2 regions of the Desulfosalsimonas sp. genome follow, and region 2 is predicted to be linked to the other one. Evidence: predicted binding sites of a transcription regulator. Region 2 holds the regulator's gene; the other holds the start of a gene.

Region 1 (9,092 bases), on a different contig from region 2:
TTTTGGAGCAGATGCTGGAAACCGGGTTTCTGGTGCGGCTGATCCCCGAGTTTGCCGGAATCGTGGACCGGATTCAGTTTGATGCCTATCATCTTTATCCCGTGGACCGCCACAGCCTGCGAACGGTTTATTTTATCAAGTCCTTTGGCGACAGCCCGCCAGATGGGGTGGATCCTTTGTGCATCAAGGTCTACAACGGTTTAAAACGCAAACATCTGCTGCTTTTGGCAGCCCTGCTCCACGATATCGGCAAGGCAGGGGCCGAGGGAAAGCACTCCATTACCGGCGCCCAAATGGCCAAAGATATCGTGGCCGGCCTGGGCTACGGTCCCAAAGAAGTGGAGTTGATCCGTTTTTTGATTGAAAACCACCTGCTGCTGGTCAAAACCGCCAGCCGCCGCGATATCCACGACGAGGAAACCGCCATCCGCACAGCCCGGCAGATCGGCCATGTCAATCGTTTGAAAATGCTTTACCTGCTGACCGTGGCCGATTCCATGGCCACGGGCCCCAAGGCCTGGAACGACTGGACCGCCACCCTGGTGCGTGATTTTTTTCTAAAGATTTTGCGGATACTGGAAAAGGGCGAGCTTGCCACCACTGGCGCGGTGCGCCGGGTGGAGAAGAAAAAAACATACGTGCGCCAGGCCGTGGATTTTCCGGACACGGATGTCGACTCTTTGCTCAATATTCTTTCGCCCAGGTATCTGCTCTATATCGAGGCCCGGGATGTCGTGTCCCATCTAAACCTTTACCGGCAGCTGCAAACCAATGAATACGTATGGGAGATCAGCCCGGATGAGGCCTCCAATACCCGAACCGTGGTGGTTTGCGCCAAGGACCGGCCCGGTCTGTTTTCCAAAATTTCCGGGGTCTTTACCCTAAGCGGGATTGATGTCTTAAATGCCCAGGTCTTTACCTGGAAAAACAACGTGGCCCTGGACATTTTCACCGTTACCCCGCCGCCGGATGAAATCTTTGAGGCCGAGCGCTGGCAGCGGGCCGGACGGGATCTGGAGGCCGCTTTGGCTGGCCGGCTGGATCTGGGTGCGGCTTTGATGAAAAAGCCGGTTCGGGCGGCAAAGCAGGAAGTCTCCGGCCGGCCCAACCGGGTGGTGGTTGATAATGACAGTTCCAGTTTTTACACCATTGTTGAAGTTTTTGCCTATGATTTTCCCGGTCTTTTGTACCGGATTACGGATGCGCTGACCAGAAGTGGTCTGGATATATGGGTTGCAAAGATTGCAACCAAGGTTGATCAGGTCGTGGATGTCTTTTATGTCCGCGACGACCAGGGCAACAAGGTGGAGGATGCCGGCCAGGTGCAAGACATCCGGCGGCAGGTGCTTTCAGTGTTGTCCTGAATTCGTCTGTATCCGACCGATCCTTTCTATAATTTTGTTAAGAAAATTTGGTAAAAAAGATAAAAACAGAATTTTTTGTCAAGTCAACCTTGATGGGATCGCAAAAAGGCCCAAATCGGATATAATCGCTAATCAATGAACAAATAACTTATTGATTTTACTTAATACTTAATCACTTAAAACTTAACACTGCCTGTAAAAAAGACTTTTTACAGGCTCATCAACCTTGCAGCAGGAGGATAAATCATGAAAAAAATAGAAGCCATCATCAAGCCGTTTAAACTCGACGATGTCAGACAGGCGTTAAATGATATCGGCATCCAGGGAATGACCATCACCGAGGTCAAGGGTTATGGCCGCCAGAAAGGCCACAAGGAGATTTACCGGGGCGCGGAATATCTCGTGGATTTCATGCCCAAAATCAAGCTTGAAATCGTGGTGCCCGCAGACCGGGCCCAGGAGGTGATCGACGCGGTGCGTTCTGCAGCCAACACCGGAAAGATCGGTGACGGCAAGATTTTTGTGATTCCCCTGGAAGGGGTGATCCGGGTGCGCACCGGCGAGGCGGACAACGAGGCCATATAAAAACAGCATTTACATTTGTTGGGTTTTAAAGCATTTTATTCATTAAAAATTCGAGGAGGAAACAGACAATGAAACAGGCAAAAGACGTACTGGAAATGATTCAGCAGGAAAATATCCGGGTGGTGGACATCCGGTTCATGGATTTTCCCGGCATATGGCAGCATTTTACCGTACCGGTCAGCGAAATGAGCGAGGACTCCTTTGAGGACGGCTACGGGTTTGACGGTTCCAGCCTGCGGGGCTGGCAGCCCATCAACGCAAGTGACATGCTCGTTGTTCCCGATGCTTCCACGGCCAAGATCGATCCCTTCTACGAGGAAAAAACCCTTGTATTGATCGGCAATATCGTGGACCCGGTCACACGGGAGGCCTACTCCCGGGACCCGCGGCACGTGGCCCAGAAGGCTGAGAATTATCTCAAGCAAAGCGGTATCGGTGATACGGCCTTTATCGGCCCTGAAGCCGAGTTTTTCATCTTTGATGATGTGCGCTTCGACTCCCAGAGAAACAAGGCCTTCTACATGGTGGATTCAGAAGAGGGCGTGTGGAACACCGGCCGGGAGGAAAATCCCAACCTGGCCTACAAGCCGCGCCACAAGGAAGGCTATTTTCCGGTGCCGCCCATGGACAAGGGCCAGGACATCCGCACGGACATGATGCTGGCCTTAGAGGATCTGGGCATTGACGTGGAATGCCAGCATCACGAGGTGGCCACCGCCGGCCAGGCAGAAATCGACATGCGCTTTAAGCCGCTGATGGAAATGGGCGATCAGCTCGTGTGGTTTAAATATGTGCTCAAAAATGTGGCCCATCAGTACAACAAGACGGTCACGTTTATGCCAAAGCCCTTATTTGAGGACAATGGCACGGGCATGCATACCCATGTCAGTATCTGGAGAGACGGCAATCCCCTTTTTGCCGGCGACAAGTACGCCGGGCTGTCCCAGGAGGCGCTTTACGCCGTTGGCGGGATCTTAAGGCATTGCAAGGCCCTGTGCGCGTTTACCAATCCCACCACAAACTCCTATAAGCGTCTTGTGCCGGGTTTCGAGGCGCCGGTGAACCTGGCCTATTCGAGCCGAAACCGCAGTGCCGCGGTTCGGATTCCCATGTACTCGGCATCGCCGAAGGCCAAGCGCATTGAGTTCAGAACCCCGGATCCGTCCTGCAACGGGTATCTGGCCTTTTCCGCAATTCTTATGGCGGTCATCGACGGGATTGAAAACAAGATTGATCCGGGCGATCCCATGGACAAAAACATCTATGACCTGCCCCCCGAGGAACTGGCCCAGATCGATTCCGCCCCGGGCTCCCTTGAAGAAGCCCTGCAGGGCCTTGCAGATGACCACGAGTTTCTGCTCAAGGGCGATGTGTTTACCAAGGATGTGGTTGAGCGCTGGATTGAGTACAAAATGGAAAAAGAGGTCAATGCCATCAAGCTGCGGCCCCATCCCCACGAGTTTTTCCTGTATTACGACATTTAGTCCCCCCTCCTGACTGCGCAAAAGCGCAGGCGGATAAAAAAGGGCGGCCCCTGTTGCCAGGGGCCGCCCTTTTTTTACGGCGCCATCTGAAATCAGACTTCTAAATAACTTCGTTCAAGGTTCAAGGTTCAAGGTTCAAGGCTCAAGGCTCAAGGCTCAAAAAAATAAAATCAAAGATTTTAAGCATGCGGTAAAAAGTTATTTGCAGTGTTCGGTCTTGGGCTGCGGCCCGGGGGGACACTTCTAAGTAACATCAAAAAAGTTGCTGTTCGTGTCTGGTTCTATGACTTTCGCATGATGCCGGCCCGGTGGCGGTTTGCTCCCTGCTGACCGCTTGCGCGCTCAATGCGACTCGCAAACCACCCCCGGGCCGGCATCATGGCCGATTGTGTGCAAAGTTTCACGCCAAGGGAGTCCGGAGCAACACATTTAAGTTTTAAAAGCATTGTTTTCATGCCCGGTCCCGTGGGGAAACACTTCTAAGTAACTTAAAATTTTATCTAATAATTTTAGTTACTTGTAAACTCGGGTTTCGCCCCCGGCGAAATGGGGCACTTCCAAGGAAATCCAAGGGCGGGGTCTGCTTTAGAAGCGACATTGAGCGTTTTTGCGTGAAAATTTGAACTGTTGGAGGAATGCAGGGCGAATTTGTATATTTTAAGCAAAGGCATTTGATGAATCCGCAAAAACGATCAGGAGCGAAAAAGCTGACGCCGACTGCAGGATTTCCTTCCTGCAACAACAGCGGGCGCGGTAAAAAGCTTTTTACGGTGCCATTTTTTTTGTGCCTAAGGATTTACAATTTTGTTATTTTTCTCTTTTTTCATTGCAAAAATGTAATTTATTTTTTGGGCTTCCGCGATTAAATTTTTTGTATATTCTATAAAATCAATAATTTATTTTTAATGGCAGGTTTAAGGATAAATGGCACGCCAATTGCTGTTATAAAGCCAAGGCCTTTCAGGTCAGCGCATCCTGTTTCTGAAAGCTGAACTTTAAAACCTGTAACTGAATCCGGGAGGTATCAGGAATGAAAACATTGCTATGGACAACGATGATATGGGCCGCGGCTTTGCTGCCGGCGTTTGCCGGCGACGGCCCTTCAATTGAATCAAACCACGCAGCCGTCGGCCAGGTCCAGACCCATGCGGATTACACATGGACCCTGGTTGGCGCAATTCTCGTTTTTTTCATGCAGGCGGGCTTTGCCATGGTGGAAGCCGGGTTTACCCGGGCCAAAAATTCCATCAACATATTGATGAAAAATCTCATGGATTTTTCCATGGGTTCGCTGGTGTTCTGGGCCGTGGGTTTTGGCCTGATGTTTGGGGCCTCGAACACGGGCTGGTTTGGCACCTCCGGGTTTTTCTTAAGCGGTTATGAGCCCGGCGGCGATCCCTGGGTGCTGATGTTCTGGATCTTCCAGGCCGTGTTTGCCGCCACTGCCGCCACTATTGTCTCCGGGGCCATGGCCGAACGGACCCGGTTTATCGGCTATATCCTTTATACCATTTTTATCACCGGCCTGATTTATCCGGTGTTTGGCAGCTGGGCCTGGGGAGGGCTCCTTGATGGCGGCGGATGGCTGGAAAATATGGGCTTCATCGATTTTGCCGGCTCCACTGTGGTGCATTCCGTGGGCGGGTGGGCCGCGCTTGCCGGGGCCGTGGTGCTGGGCCCCAGGATGGGCAAGTACGCAAAAGACGGTTCCATCCGGCCGATTCTGGGCCACAACATCCCCCTGGCCGGCCTTGGGGTTTTTATCCTCTGGATGGGCTGGTTCGGGTTTAACGCCGGCTCCACAACCGCGGCCAACACGGATGTGGCCCTGATCGCGGTCAATACGGCCCTGGCCGCATCCGCAGGTGCCGTGTTTGCAATGCTTACTTCCTGGATCAAGTTTTCAAAACCCGAGGTGAGCATGAGCTTAAACGGCGCCCTGGCGGGCCTGGTGGGGATTACGGCCGGGTGCGCCAATGTCTCGCCCACCGCATCGATTGTCATCGGGGCAGTGGCCGGGGTGATTGTTGTGATGTCTGTTTTGTTTTTTGAAAAAATCCGGGTGGACGACCCGGTGGGCGCAGTGTCAGTGCACGGTGTCAACGGTGCCTGGGGAACGCTGGCCGCGGGCATTTTTAACACCGGGGGAACCTCTGCGGCCATTATCGGCGTGCAGGTGCTGGGCATTGCCGCCGCCTTTGTCTGGACCTTCGGGGTCGCCTTTATCCTGTTTAAGCTGGTGGATATGGTGGTGGGCCTGCGGGTTTCCGCAGAAGAAGAGCGTGAGGGACTCGATTTTACTGAACATGCGGGTACTGCATATCCGGATTTCGAGTTGGTTTCCTACAGCGGGGGGTCTATCTCTTCATCATATAAACCGCAGTAGGCATGTAATCAGCAAGAACTTTGAAACACGAATCGCACAAGGCGGTTTTGGACAAAATTTTGTCCGGCTGCCTTGTGCGGCTTCGTGGTTTTTGTTTTGGTTTGTTTTTGAGATTTATGGTAAAAATATAACCATAGCAACAGGGATTGTTTTTGTTTTTATAATCAAAACTGAGACACAACAATGCTCGGCCGTCGGCCCAACAGTGATCAAAAGTTTATCCTTTCTCATCTGGGCGTTTTTTATGCCCTGGTGGCCACTATTTTTGTCATTCCATTGTTTGCGGCCGTGGTGGTGGTACTCATCAAGGGGGTCTTTGATCTTCGCTATGTGATTTTAATCGGCGGGGCGGTTCTGGTGCTGGGCTTCTGCATCTGGATGGTGATATGGGGGGTCCGGTTTTTCAGGAAAATAAGACAATCCGGCGATACTGCGGCAGGGGATTTTTATGAACAAAAAGCCGCCGGCGAGGCCATGGAGCTGTCTTTTTTCGGCGGCCTTTTCAAGGTATCGTATAAGGGGGGCCCGGAGTCGGGCCGCGGCCATGATGGCAATCTGATTGCTGCAGATCCTGCCAAAACCGCCACCCCCTTGTTAAACAGTCCCAAACAGGCGGATCTCGTATACCGGCTCCAGGCATTGTCTGAGCTCAAAAATGCCGGCCATATTGATGAGCAGGAATACCAGAAGATCAAGCAAAGCCTCATTGACGACGGCACGGAAAATTAAATTTCGCCCGTGACAGGCGGGTATAGATTGCATATCAGAGGTGATGATGCAGACACGCAAAGTCATTGATTATATTGTCGGCTGGCTGCGCGACTATGCCGCAGGCGCAGGTGTCAACGGTTTTGTGGTGGGCATTTCCGGCGGTATTGATTCTGCGGTCACATCCACACTGTGCGCTGAAACCGGGCTTTCTGTGATGGTTGTAAACATGCCCATCCGGCAGGCCGAGGAGCAGAAAAGCCTTGCGGCAAAGCATGTTGACTGGCTTGAAAAACACTATGAAAATGTTTCCGGACAGACCACGGATCTCACCGTTGTGCTTAAAGCGTTTGAAAACTGCCTGCCCCCGGACATTCAGGACCATCTGACCATGGCCAACACCCGGGCCCGGATCCGCATGACAGCGCTTTACGCCTTTGCCACCCACAACCGGATGCTGGTGGCGGGCACCGGCAACAAGGTGGAGGACTTCGGGGTCGGTTTTTTCACCAAGTACGGTGACGGCGGCGTGGACATATCCCCCATTGCTGATCTTTACAAATCCGAGGTCTACCGGCTGGCCCGGCAGCTTGGGGTAATAGAAGAGATCATGGCCGCCCCGCCCACAGACGGGCTCTGGCCTGACAGCCGCAGCGATGAGGACCAGATCGGGGCCACCTATGATGAACTGGAATGGGCCATGGAATTTGACGCACGCGGCGGCCGGCGGCAGGACCTTACCGAGCGCCAGAAACAGGTTCTGTCCCTTTACCGGGCGTTAAACCGGAAAAACCACCACAAAATCGAGGCCATACCCGTGGCCGTGATCCCGGAAGAATTCAGATAGCCGGGATCTGATTCATATGGCCATATTACGGAATCCTTAATGAGAATTATTGCAGGCGCTATTGCCCTGGTTGTTGTTTTTTTTGCCATGCCCGCGGCCGGCTTCGGGCTGGAAAAAGCCGACATGGTGGTTGTGGTCAAGTCTGAATCAAAGCTCTATCTCAAGCGCGGCGGCAAAATTATCAACCAGTATCATGTGGTTTTCGGCCCCGAGCCCCAGGGTCACAAGCTGCAGGAAGGCGACGGAAAAACACCGGAGGGCAGGTATGTCCTGGATTACAAAAACGCAAACAGTGATTTTTACAAATCCATTCACATATCCTATCCCAACCGGGCCGACCGGAAGCGGGCCGCCCGATCCGGTGTGGACCCGGGCGGGGAAATCATGATCCACGGCCAGAAAAACAGTGCCGGGTGGCTGGCCTCCATATCAAAGTATTTCAACTGGACAGAGGGCTGCATTGCTGTTTCCAACAGGGCCATGGATGAGACATGGCTGGCGGTTGACGCGGGCACACCCATTGAAATAAAGCCATAGTTTTGGTCTTTTGCGGCCTTCGGCCCGCATTTGACATGCACCCCCCCGCCTGATACTTTTGACAATCAGGAGGAGTCAGATATGCTGGGGGCCATTGCAGGAGATATAATCGGTTCGGTGTATGAAGGCCGGGGAATGAAAACCCGGGATTTTGCGCTTTTTTCCCGCGGCTGCACGTTTACCGACGATACCGTGCTTACCGTGGCTGTGGCGGATGCGATTTTAACCGGCGCGGATTACATTGACAAGTTCCACGAATATTTCCACAAATATCCCCATGCCGGATTCGGGGGGTCCTTTATGCAGTGGGCTGCACAGCGCTTGCGCAGTCCCTATTACAGCTTTGGAAACGGATCAGCCATGCGGGTCAGCCCTGTGGGATTTGCATTTGATGATCTGGAAACCGTTCTGGCAGAGGCTGAAAAAAGCGCGACTGTCACCCACAATCATCCCGAAGGCATCAAGGGTGCGCAGGCAGCGGCGGCCGGCGTGTTTCTGGCCAGAACCGGGGCGGGAAAAGACCAGATCCGGGAGTTTGTCACCGATCGGTTTTCCTATGACCTGGAGACCCCATTGGCTGAAATCCGCAGGGCCTACCGGTTTGACGTATCCTGCCAGGGCTCTGTGCCCCAGTCCATTATTGCCTTTCTTGAAGCCCCGACCTGGGAGGATGCCGTGCGAAACGCGGTGTCTTTGGGCGGGGATGCAGACACCATGGCCGACATTGCCGGCGCCGTGGCCGAAGCCTTTTTCGGCATGCCTGAAGATGTGGAATCCAAAGCCATTTCATATCTTGACCCTGCCTTAAAAGAGGTGGCAGCCGAATTTTCCCGGCGCTTCGGACTGTCTTATCATAAAATTTTCACCAGCGGGTGATCTTATATGACACAGCAAAAAGACAAGGGCACGGAAAGCCGGGTGGAAAAACTGATCCGGTTTTTCAAAAATATGCCCGCAAAAACCCCGGATACATCCGAGGCGGACTATACCGGCTGGCACCAGAGCGAGGCGGAATATCAACGGCAGCAGCAGCAGTGGTTAAACCAGGTGCAGGAGCGCAAAAAACAGAAGCGGCCGGGACATGACAAAAAACGCAAATGAGGCGTCTGAAGGCCTGGTTCGCAGGGTGACCTGGTGGGGTCTTGGCGTCAATATCCTGCTTGCGGCCTTTAAAGTGATTG
Region 2 (9,092 bases):
CGGCTGATGACCTCCACCCGCGGCGGTTGGGTGTCAATGGTGATTTCTTTTTCCAGGTAAGCCTGGTTGCCGGAAAACCAGCCGCGCCAGGAATAATCCCAGGCAGCGATGCGCAGCAGGGCCTTTCCGTCCTTGAGATCCAGTTTTCCGGCATTTAAATCCACCTCAAAACGCCTCTGCCTGGGCGGTCCCTGCTGGGTGCCGGCAAAGTCGGATTCCTCTTTGAGCACGGTTTCCCTGTCGTTTTGGATCACGGCAATCCAGAGCTTGCGGATTCCCGACTTTTCATCGGTGATTGTGCCGGAAACCGCGGCATCGGCGCCAACAAACGAATCGGACATGTCGAGTTCAATCTCCGGCGCCCTGCCCTCGAATTTAACCATCAGCAGCCAGATCGCAGATACGGCCACCATTATTATCAAAACAGCCGCCAGGCTGTATTTCAGACTTTTGCCACGTTCCTTGCGTTTTTTAAAACCCATGTATATTGATCCCTGAAATTTGATTGGATGCCGGTAAACGAAAGCTATTTTTAACAGCTCACCGACCAGGAGGCAAGGCCTTATTTTCGAATCTTGACTTTTACCGGCACGCGGGGTAACAGGAGGCATGGATTTTGCCGGCGCCCGGAGCCGGCCAATGATGCAAGCGGCTGGCGTGCAAAGGCCATGACCCGGCAAATCAACCAAAAGGATCGATTTTTCAATGACAGAAGTTCAGATCAAAAACTTTTCCGCGGGCAGCGGCCGGCCTTTCGTTCTGGTGGCCGGACCCTGCGTAATTGAAGATTACACAGGCGTCATGCAGGTCGCCCGCACTTTAAAAGAGATCACCAACGGACTTGACATACCGTTTATATTCAAGGCGTCCTATGACAAGGCCAACCGGACATCCATTGATTCATACCGGGGCCCGGGCATCAAGCAGGGCCTGGAAATCCTCTCCGAAATTGGCCGGGAGCTGGATGTGGCCGTGATGTCCGATATTCACAGCCCCTCTGAGGCCGAACTGGCTGCCGAAGTGCTCGACGTTTTGCAGATTCCGGCTTTTTTGTGCCGCCAGACCGACCTGATCGTGGCTGCCGCCCGGACAAACAGACCCTTAAATATCAAAAAGGGACAGTTTCTGGCGCCCTGGGACATGGATCATGTTGCAAAAAAAGCCAGATCCGCCGGAAACTCGCGGATACTTCTCACCGAAAGGGGCGCATCTTTTGGATACAACAACCTGGTTGCCGATTTTCGAAGCATTCCCATCATGCAGGCACTTGGATGCCCTGTAATCTTTGACGCCACCCACAGCGTTCAACTGCCCGGCGGTGCCGGGGGCGCATCCGCCGGCCAGCGCCAGTTTGCGCCCATACTGGCAAAGGCGGCCATTGCCGCCGGGGCAGACGGCCTGTTTGTGGAAGTCCATCCGGAACCGGACAAAGCATTGTCAGACGGCCCCAACTCCATTCGCCTGGATGAACTCGAGCCTCTGCTCAAACAGCTCAAAGCCATCAACAATGCATTGATCAAACCGGAGAGAACCCCCTCACATGATTGAAGAAAAACTCAAGCAAATCCGGGTGCTGCTGCTCGATGTCGACGGAGTGCTCACCAGCGGCCGGATTCTCTATTTTGCAGGCGGCGATGAGGCAAAAACCTTTGATGTTAAAGACGGCCTGGGCATCCGCATGGTCCGGGAGGGCGGTATCCGGGTGGGTCTTATCTCCGGGCGAAAATCCGCGGCTGTAGACCGCAGGGCTGCGGAACTCGGCATTGACTATTGCCATACAGGCGTCAAGGACAAGCTGGCGCTTCTGGCGTCAATTCTTTCGCAGGCCGGATGCAGCCCGGCCCAGACCGCTTTTGTGGGAGACGACCTCGTGGACCTGGCCATCATGGAGCGGGTGGGTCTGGCCGTGGCCGTGGCAGATGCCCATGAAATCGTCCGGCAGCACGCAGACATGGTCACGACCAGGCCCGGCGGTTACGGCGCTGTTCGGGAGGTTTGCGAACGCATTCTTTCGGCAAAGGGTTTGTGGGAATCCATCATTTCCCGCTGGCTCAACCGGACCTAAATCCCGAAGGAACCTTGAACCTTGAACCTTGAACTTTGAACCTTGAACCTTGAACCTTGAACATTTTAATGAAACACCGGACCCGATACAAACAGGCTGGATTGCTGGCCATCGTTGTAATCGCCGTGCTGCTGGCAACGGTGTTTGTGCGGTTCCGCATGCAGACCGGCCACGAGGAGCAGACCGAAAAGGAAAACACCTCGGAAGCGTCCCTGACCATAAACGGGTTTGAGCATACTGCCACACAGGACGGAAAAACCGAATGGGTGCTGAACGCAGCCACTGCTGAAATCTATTCGGATCAGAACAGGGCCGTGCTCACAGATATTGAAATGACCGCGTTCGGCTCAGACGGTACCGAGGTCAAACTTTTTGCAGATACCGGCGAACTTGACACCAAAACCCGGGACATGACGGTGGAAAAATCGGTTGTGGTCCGTTATCCCGGATATGAGCTCAGGACCGAAAGCTTGCATTATGACCATGAGTTACATATATTGTATACAGACCAGAAAGTGGTTATTCACGGAGAAAATATGCGGATTTCCGGTGACTCGGCAAGAGTTGAACTCCAAAAAGACCAAGTCACCCTTAAAGGTAACGTCAACTCATGGATGGATCCCGTTGAATAAAGACAAGGCACGCAAAAACAGTCCGGTTCCGGCCGGAATCTTGGCCATTGCCGCGATTATGATAACCCTGCTGACAGCCTGGCCCTGCCTGGCGCAAAACCCCGGGCTGTTTCAGCCAGATGAAGGCCGCATTCACATCACCTCGGACAAGATGGTGATCAAGAGCAATGAAAACAGCGCCGAATTTATCGGCAATGCCCACGCAGTCCAGGGAAAAACCGAAATCAAATCCGACCGGCTCAAAATTTTCTATAAGGCCGAACAAGGCGCTCAGCCCGGTCAGTCCGGCATGAGTGAAAGCAGTATCCGGCGCATGGAAGCTGAAGGCAGCGTGGTTATCCATACCGAGGAGCAAACCGCCACAAGCCGGAAAGCCGTATATACCGCAGATGACGGCCTGCTGACCCTGACAGGCGAGCGCGTGGAAATCAAAAACAACGGCAACACCATTGTCGGCAGAAAGGTCACCCTGCAGCGGGAAACCGGAGAAATCGTGGTCAGCTCAGATGCGGGCAAGCGCGTGGAAGCTGTTTTTGAATCCGAATCCGGCGCGGACAATCAGGACAAAACAGAAACCAGCAAAGCCCGGAAGCCATGACCCGAACCCTGAATTTGAAAAACCTGGTAAAGACCTATCATGGCCGAAAAGTGGTCAATCAGGTTGACCTGAACCTGACCGGAGGCGAGGTGGTGGGCCTTCTGGGGCCCAACGGGGCGGGCAAAACCACCACTTTTTACATGACCGTGGGTCTGATCCGGCCTGACGGCGGCCATGTGTTTCTCGATGATGCAGACATCAGCGAGGATCCCATGCACGTTCGGGCCCGCAAGGGGGTGGGGTATCTGCCCCAGGAACCGTCGGTATTCAAAAAGCTCAACGTGCGCGACAACCTGCTGGCGATTCTCGAAACCCTGCCGATATCCAGAGCTGAGCAGGACCAGAAAGCCGATGCACTGCTCGACGAGCTTGGCATCAAACGGCTGTCCGGACAAAAAGCCGGAGTGCTTTCCGGCGGAGAGCGCCGCCGGCTGGAAATCAGCCGGGCGCTGGCAACGGATCCGGCCTTTATTCTGCTTGACGAGCCCTTTGCCGGCATTGATCCGTTGGCGGTCATCGATATTCAAAACATTATTTTACACCTGAGCCGGCGGGGTATCGGAATCCTGATTTCAGACCACAACGTTCGGGAAACCCTGGGCGTGTGTGATAAGGCCTATATTTTAAACAACGGCGAGGTAATCGAGTCGGGCGGCCCGGAAAAGATCGCCCAAAGCCCTGTTGCCCGAGAAATCTACCTGGGAGAAAAGTTCAGACTCTGATATGGCAATCGAACTCCAACAGAACTTAAAACTCCAGCAGCATCTTGTTATGACCCCGCAGCTGCAGATGGCCATCAAGCTTCTGCAGTTGTCGCGCCTGGAACTCGTGGAAATGGTTCAGCAGGAACTGGAAAGCAATCCCACCCTGGAAGAATCCGAGACCGTGGAAACGCCCGAGGAAACTCCGGCTGAAACGGCTGAAGCCGCTGATGCCAGGGAAATCACAATGGAGGATTCCTTTGACGAGCGGCTTGACTGGCAGCAGTACATGGACGAATACAGCTCCACGGGGCGGGTTCATTATGAGTCCGAAGATAAGGAGGCGCCCAATTATGAGGCCTTTACCGCCAGCCGGACAAACCTTTACGATCATTTGCGCTGGCAGCTGCTCATGACCCGGCCCACGGCCGAGCAGGAAGCCATCGGAAGCCTGATCATCGGCAACCTGAACAAATACGGCTACCTTGACGTCCCCCTGGAAGAAGTCGCCCAAATGGCCGAAACCGATGTTTCACAGGTCAAAGACGTGCTTTACGTGATGCAGACCTTTGATCCGCCGGGCATCTGCGCCAGGGACTTAAGCGAGTGCCTGCTGATTCAGGCCCGGCAGTTCGGCATTGAAGATCCGTTTGTCGAGACACTGCTGCGCGATCACCTCAAGAACCTGGAAAACAAACGCTATCAGGTCATTGCCCGGGAGCTGAAATGCAGCATGGAAACCCTGTCTGCTGCCATCGAGGTTATCCGCCAGCTCGATCCCAGGCCCGGATTCCGCTACGGCGACGAGGAGCAGATCTACATCACGCCGGACGTCTATGTCTACAGGGAAGGCGATGACTATATCGTTATGCTAAACGACGACGAAATCCCGCAGCTGCACATCAATTCCTACTATCGCCAGGCCGTGCGCAAAGGAGAACCCATTGCCAAAGACACGCGCACTTATCTGCGCGACCGGCTCAGGTCTGCCGAGTGGCTCATCAAAAGCATTCAGCAGCGGCGGCGGACCATTTACAACGTCATGGTCAGCATCGTCAAATTCCAGCGCGATTTTTTCGACCAGGGCATCGCCCATTTAAAACCCATGGTGCTGCGGGACGTGGCAGAAGACATTAACATGCATGAATCCACTATCAGCCGTGTGACCACCAACAAGTACGCCCACACCCCGCACGGCATCTTCGAACTCAAATTCTTTTTCAACAGCTCCATTAACCGGGCTGACGGCAACACCATTGCCTCGGCCAGCGTACAGGAGGAAATGAGAAGGATTATTGCCGGAGAAAACCCCAAAAAGCCCTATAGCGACAAAAAAATCGCCGACATGCTCGAGGCGGCATCCGGCATCCGCATCGCCCGTCGGACCGTTGCCAAGTACAGGGAAATCATGGGGGTTCTTCCATCAAGCAAGCGTAAACAACCCTAATCAAGGAGGCAGGTACCCATGCAAACATCCGTGACATTCAAAAACCTTGATCCCTCCGATCACCTGAAATCTTATGTATCCAGCAAACTCGACCGCATGGACAAGCTCCTGGACAATCCGGCGGAAGCACAGGTGGTGCTCTCCGTGGAAAAAATCCGTCATATCGCAGAAATCCGGGTGACCGGCGACCGGCTCAATATCGTGTGCCGGGAAAAATCCAATGATATGTATTCCTCCATTGACCTGGCCCTGGACAAGCTTGAAAAACAGATCAAAAAACAAAAAGCCAAAATCAAAAACCATCGCCAGGGCGGCCGGGGTGAGGACCGAAGCCCGGAGCCGGCGGCAATGCCAAGCGGGGACGAGTCCCCCGAAGAAGCCCCGGGTGCCAACGTCATTGTCCAGAACCTTGAATACAAACCCATGGACGTGGAAGAAGCCATCATGCAGATGGATCTGATTTCGGATAATTTTCTGGTGTTCAGAAACGCCCGGACCAACCAGATCAATGTGCTTTATCGACGCAATGACGGGGATCTCGGACTGATTCAGCCCCTGGGATAACACCGAAGCACCGGTGCCGGCCGGCAACTGGCCGGCACCGCGCAAACAGGGTGCAATGTTATGAAAATACTTGATTATATTACCGCGGACACGATCCTGACCAACCTGCAGGCAACGGATAAAAAAGGGGTTATCGACGAGCTTACAGAGCCGGTGGCCGCCCTGACCGGCCTGGAGCAGCGCAATATCGTCCGGGTGCTTATCGAACGCGAACGGCTGGGCAGCACGGGCATCGGCGACGGCATTGCCATTCCCCATGGCAAAATCAACGGAATTGAATCCCTGGTGCTCGGATTCGGGCTGAGCCGAAACGGGGTCAATTTTGATGCCCTGGACGGCAAGCCCGCTTATATATTTTTTCTGTTGTTGAGCGCGGACGATTCCACGGGGCTGCATCTGCGGGTGCTGGCCCGGATTTCAAAACTGCTCAGGGATAAGGATTTCAAGGAAAAACTGATGCGGGTACACAAAGCCCAACAAGTCATGGACGTGCTTTCGGAAGTGGATGAGGATTTCTGATGCATCGGCATAAAATTGTCATTATCACGGGCTTGTCCGGATCGGGCAAAAGCGTGGCCCTGGCCGCACTTGAAGATGCGGGCTTTTACTGCGTTGACAACATGCCGGTCAAGCTGCTGCCCAAGTTCATGGAGCTTCCCCTGCAATCGGAATCCGAGATCGCGGGGCTCGGATTTGTCATGGATTTACGGGAAAAGGGGTTTCTCCGTTCCTTTCCGGAGATTTTCCATGATCTGCGCCAGCGCGGATACAACATTGACGTGTTTTTCCTGGAAGCTGAAGAAAACGTTATCCTGCGGCGATACAGCCAGACCCGGCGGCATCATCCCCTGTCCCAGGACCGGGGCCTGCAGGAAAGCATCCGGGCGGAAATCGGACAGATGGATCACATTCGCCAGATGGCCGACCGTGTCATCGACACCACGGATTATACACTCCACGATCTGAAATCCGTCATCTTCAACCTGGTGGAAACCATCATCGATTCAAAGCCCATGCGCACACAGGTGCTTTCATTCGGCTTCAAACACGGCATTCCCCAGGACGCGGACATGGTCATGGATGTGCGGTTTATGGCCAATCCCTTTTTTGTTCCCGAACTCAAGGATCTCGACGGCCGCAACCGGCCCGTGCGTGAATTTGTACAGACAAACAGCATTACCCGGGCGTTTACTGAAAAATTTCATGATTTGGTTGACTTTTTGCTCCCGCTCTACGAAAAGGAAGGCAAAGCCTATCTCACCATTGCAGTGGGCTGTACCGGAGGGCAGCACCGATCCGTGGTTATTGCCGAGGCGCTTTATGCGCACATCAACAAACCAGGCAGGCCCGTGATGCTCACACACCGGGATGTGGATCTCAAAACCTGAGCCAAGGACGTTTTATGATCGGAATTGTTATTGTCACTCACGGACAGCTCGGCGAGGCGCTCATTGAAACCGCATCCATGATTTTCGATGAACGGCCCCGGGCTGTAACCGCGGTTTCTATAGACCTGTCACAGGATGTCAACAAACTCAGAAGCAGGATTGACAAGGCTGTGCAGTATGTGGACGAAAACGAAGGAGTGATTATCCTTACGGACATGTTTGGGGGCACTCCCTCAAATCTGAGTTACTCGTTTCTGGAGGAAGGCCGCATTGAGGTGATTTCCGGGGTGAACCTGCCGGTTCTGATCAAGGCGGCCAACGCCCGCAACCGGGAATCAAAGCTCGATGTACTGGCCAAAACCATCGAGGCTTACGGCAAAAAAAGCATTTCCCTTGCCAGCGATATTTTAAAAGGCAACAAGCGGGAATAAAAACAAACTTCATTTATTGTGAATACCACATTTATAAGGAGGAAGGAAAATGGCGATCAAACTCGGCATCAACGGAATGGGCAGAATCGGCAGACTGGTTTTCAGGGCCGCCCTGAACCGGTCCGACATCGAGGTAACAGCAGTCAACGATATCATGGACACCAAAAGCCTTGCCCACCTCTTGATTTATGACTCGGTACACCCGCGCCTGGATGCGGAGATCATTGCCCGGGACAACGCCATTTCGGTCAACGGCAAAACCATCCGGGTTTTTGCGGAAAAAGATCCGGCCAATATCGGCTGGAAAGAAGCCGGCGTGGACATCGTGGCCGAATGCACCGGCCTTTTCCGGGACAGGGACAGCGCAGCCAAGCACCTGAGCGCGGGGGCGAAAAAGGTCATTATTTCCGCACCCGGCAAGGACCCGGACATGACTTTTGTTATGGGCGTCAATGAAACCGACTATGACAGCGCAAACCATCATATTGTCTCCAACGCCTCGTGCACCACCAACTGCCTGGCGCCCGTGGCCAAGGTGCTGGATGAAAAATTCGGCATCCAAAGCGGCCTGATGACCACCGTCCATTCCTACACCGGCGACCAGCGGCTGCTGGACGCCCCGCACAAGGATCTGCGCCGGGCGCGTGCGGCTGCCATGTCCATGATTCCCACCACCACGGGCGCGGCCAAGGCCGTGGGCCTGGTGCTGCCCCAGCTAAACGGCAAGCTAAACGGCATGGCCATCCGGGTGCCCACGCCCAATGTCTCACTTGTGGATTTTGTGGCCACCCTCAAGCAGCCGGCAACTGCGGAAACCGTGAACGCGGCCTTGAAAGAAGCCGCCGAAGGCCCGCTGGCCGGCATTCTGGGATTTAGCGAACTGCCGCTGGTTTCCGAGGATTTCAACGGCAACAGACTTTCATCTGTAGTGGATGCGGAAAACACCTATGTAATTGACAACATGGTCAAGGTCCTTTCCTGGTATGACAATGAAACCGGCTATTCCACCCGCCTGGTGGACCTGGCTGAAATGATGGGAAAACAGCTTTAATTCCGGAGGTGGCCATGACAACACGCAGACCCATGATCGCCGGCAACTGGAAGATGTACAAAACCTGCCCGGAAGCAGAAGACACGGCCCGGGCACTTTTGGGACAACTCACCGGAGACGAGCAGGCAGAGATCATGATCGCCCCGCCGGCAACCGCCCTGGTGCCGATCAGCCGCATCATCGGAGACACGCCGGTGCAGCTCGGCGCCCAGAAC

Evidence for each region. The regulator sigma-54, encoded in region 2, starts transcription at its own class of promoters, with help from an activator protein. The targets are predictions, from matches to a motif close to TNTGGCACANTTTCTGCTNT.
Region 1: a site for sigma-54 is predicted at 4,357-4,376, ahead of ACTCIA_RS08435 (ammonium transporter). Genes of this name have one in related genera too.

Annotation. Positions count from the first base shown of each region.
Region 1 covers NZ_JBSRLA010000028.1:19,960-29,051, reverse strand. The annotation lists gene glnD ([protein-PII] uridylyltransferase) at 1-1,364, shown strand, start outside; gene ACTCIA_RS08445 (P-II family nitrogen regulator) at 1,611-1,949, shown strand; gene glnA (type I glutamate--ammonia ligase) at 2,018-3,433, shown strand; gene ACTCIA_RS08435 (ammonium transporter) at 4,464-5,819, shown strand; gene ACTCIA_RS08430 (hypothetical protein) at 6,003-6,548, shown strand; gene nadE (NAD(+) synthase) at 6,595-7,374, shown strand; gene ACTCIA_RS08420 (L,D-transpeptidase family protein) at 7,414-7,911, shown strand; gene ACTCIA_RS08415 (ADP-ribosylglycohydrolase family protein) at 7,993-8,787, shown strand; gene ACTCIA_RS08410 (hypothetical protein) at 8,794-9,012, shown strand; gene ACTCIA_RS08405 (cation diffusion facilitator family transporter) at 8,993-9,092, shown strand, end outside.
Region 2 covers NZ_JBSRLA010000010.1:1,685-10,776, reverse strand. The annotation lists gene ACTCIA_RS03770 (M23 family metallopeptidase) at 1-482, opposite strand, end outside; gene kdsA (3-deoxy-8-phosphooctulonate synthase) at 706-1,548, shown strand; gene ACTCIA_RS03760 (KdsC family phosphatase) at 1,541-2,065, shown strand; gene lptC (LPS export ABC transporter periplasmic protein LptC) at 2,134-2,697, shown strand; gene ACTCIA_RS03750 (LptA/OstA family protein) at 2,690-3,295, shown strand; gene lptB (LPS export ABC transporter ATP-binding protein) at 3,292-4,017, shown strand; gene rpoN (RNA polymerase factor sigma-54) at 4,019-5,443, shown strand; gene hpf (ribosome hibernation-promoting factor, HPF/YfiA family) at 5,462-6,007, shown strand; gene ACTCIA_RS03730 (PTS sugar transporter subunit IIA) at 6,068-6,526, shown strand; gene rapZ (RNase adapter RapZ) at 6,526-7,395, shown strand; gene ACTCIA_RS03720 (PTS sugar transporter subunit IIA) at 7,410-7,826, shown strand; gene gap (type I glyceraldehyde-3-phosphate dehydrogenase) at 7,876-8,877, shown strand; gene tpiA (triose-phosphate isomerase) at 8,892-9,092, shown strand, end outside.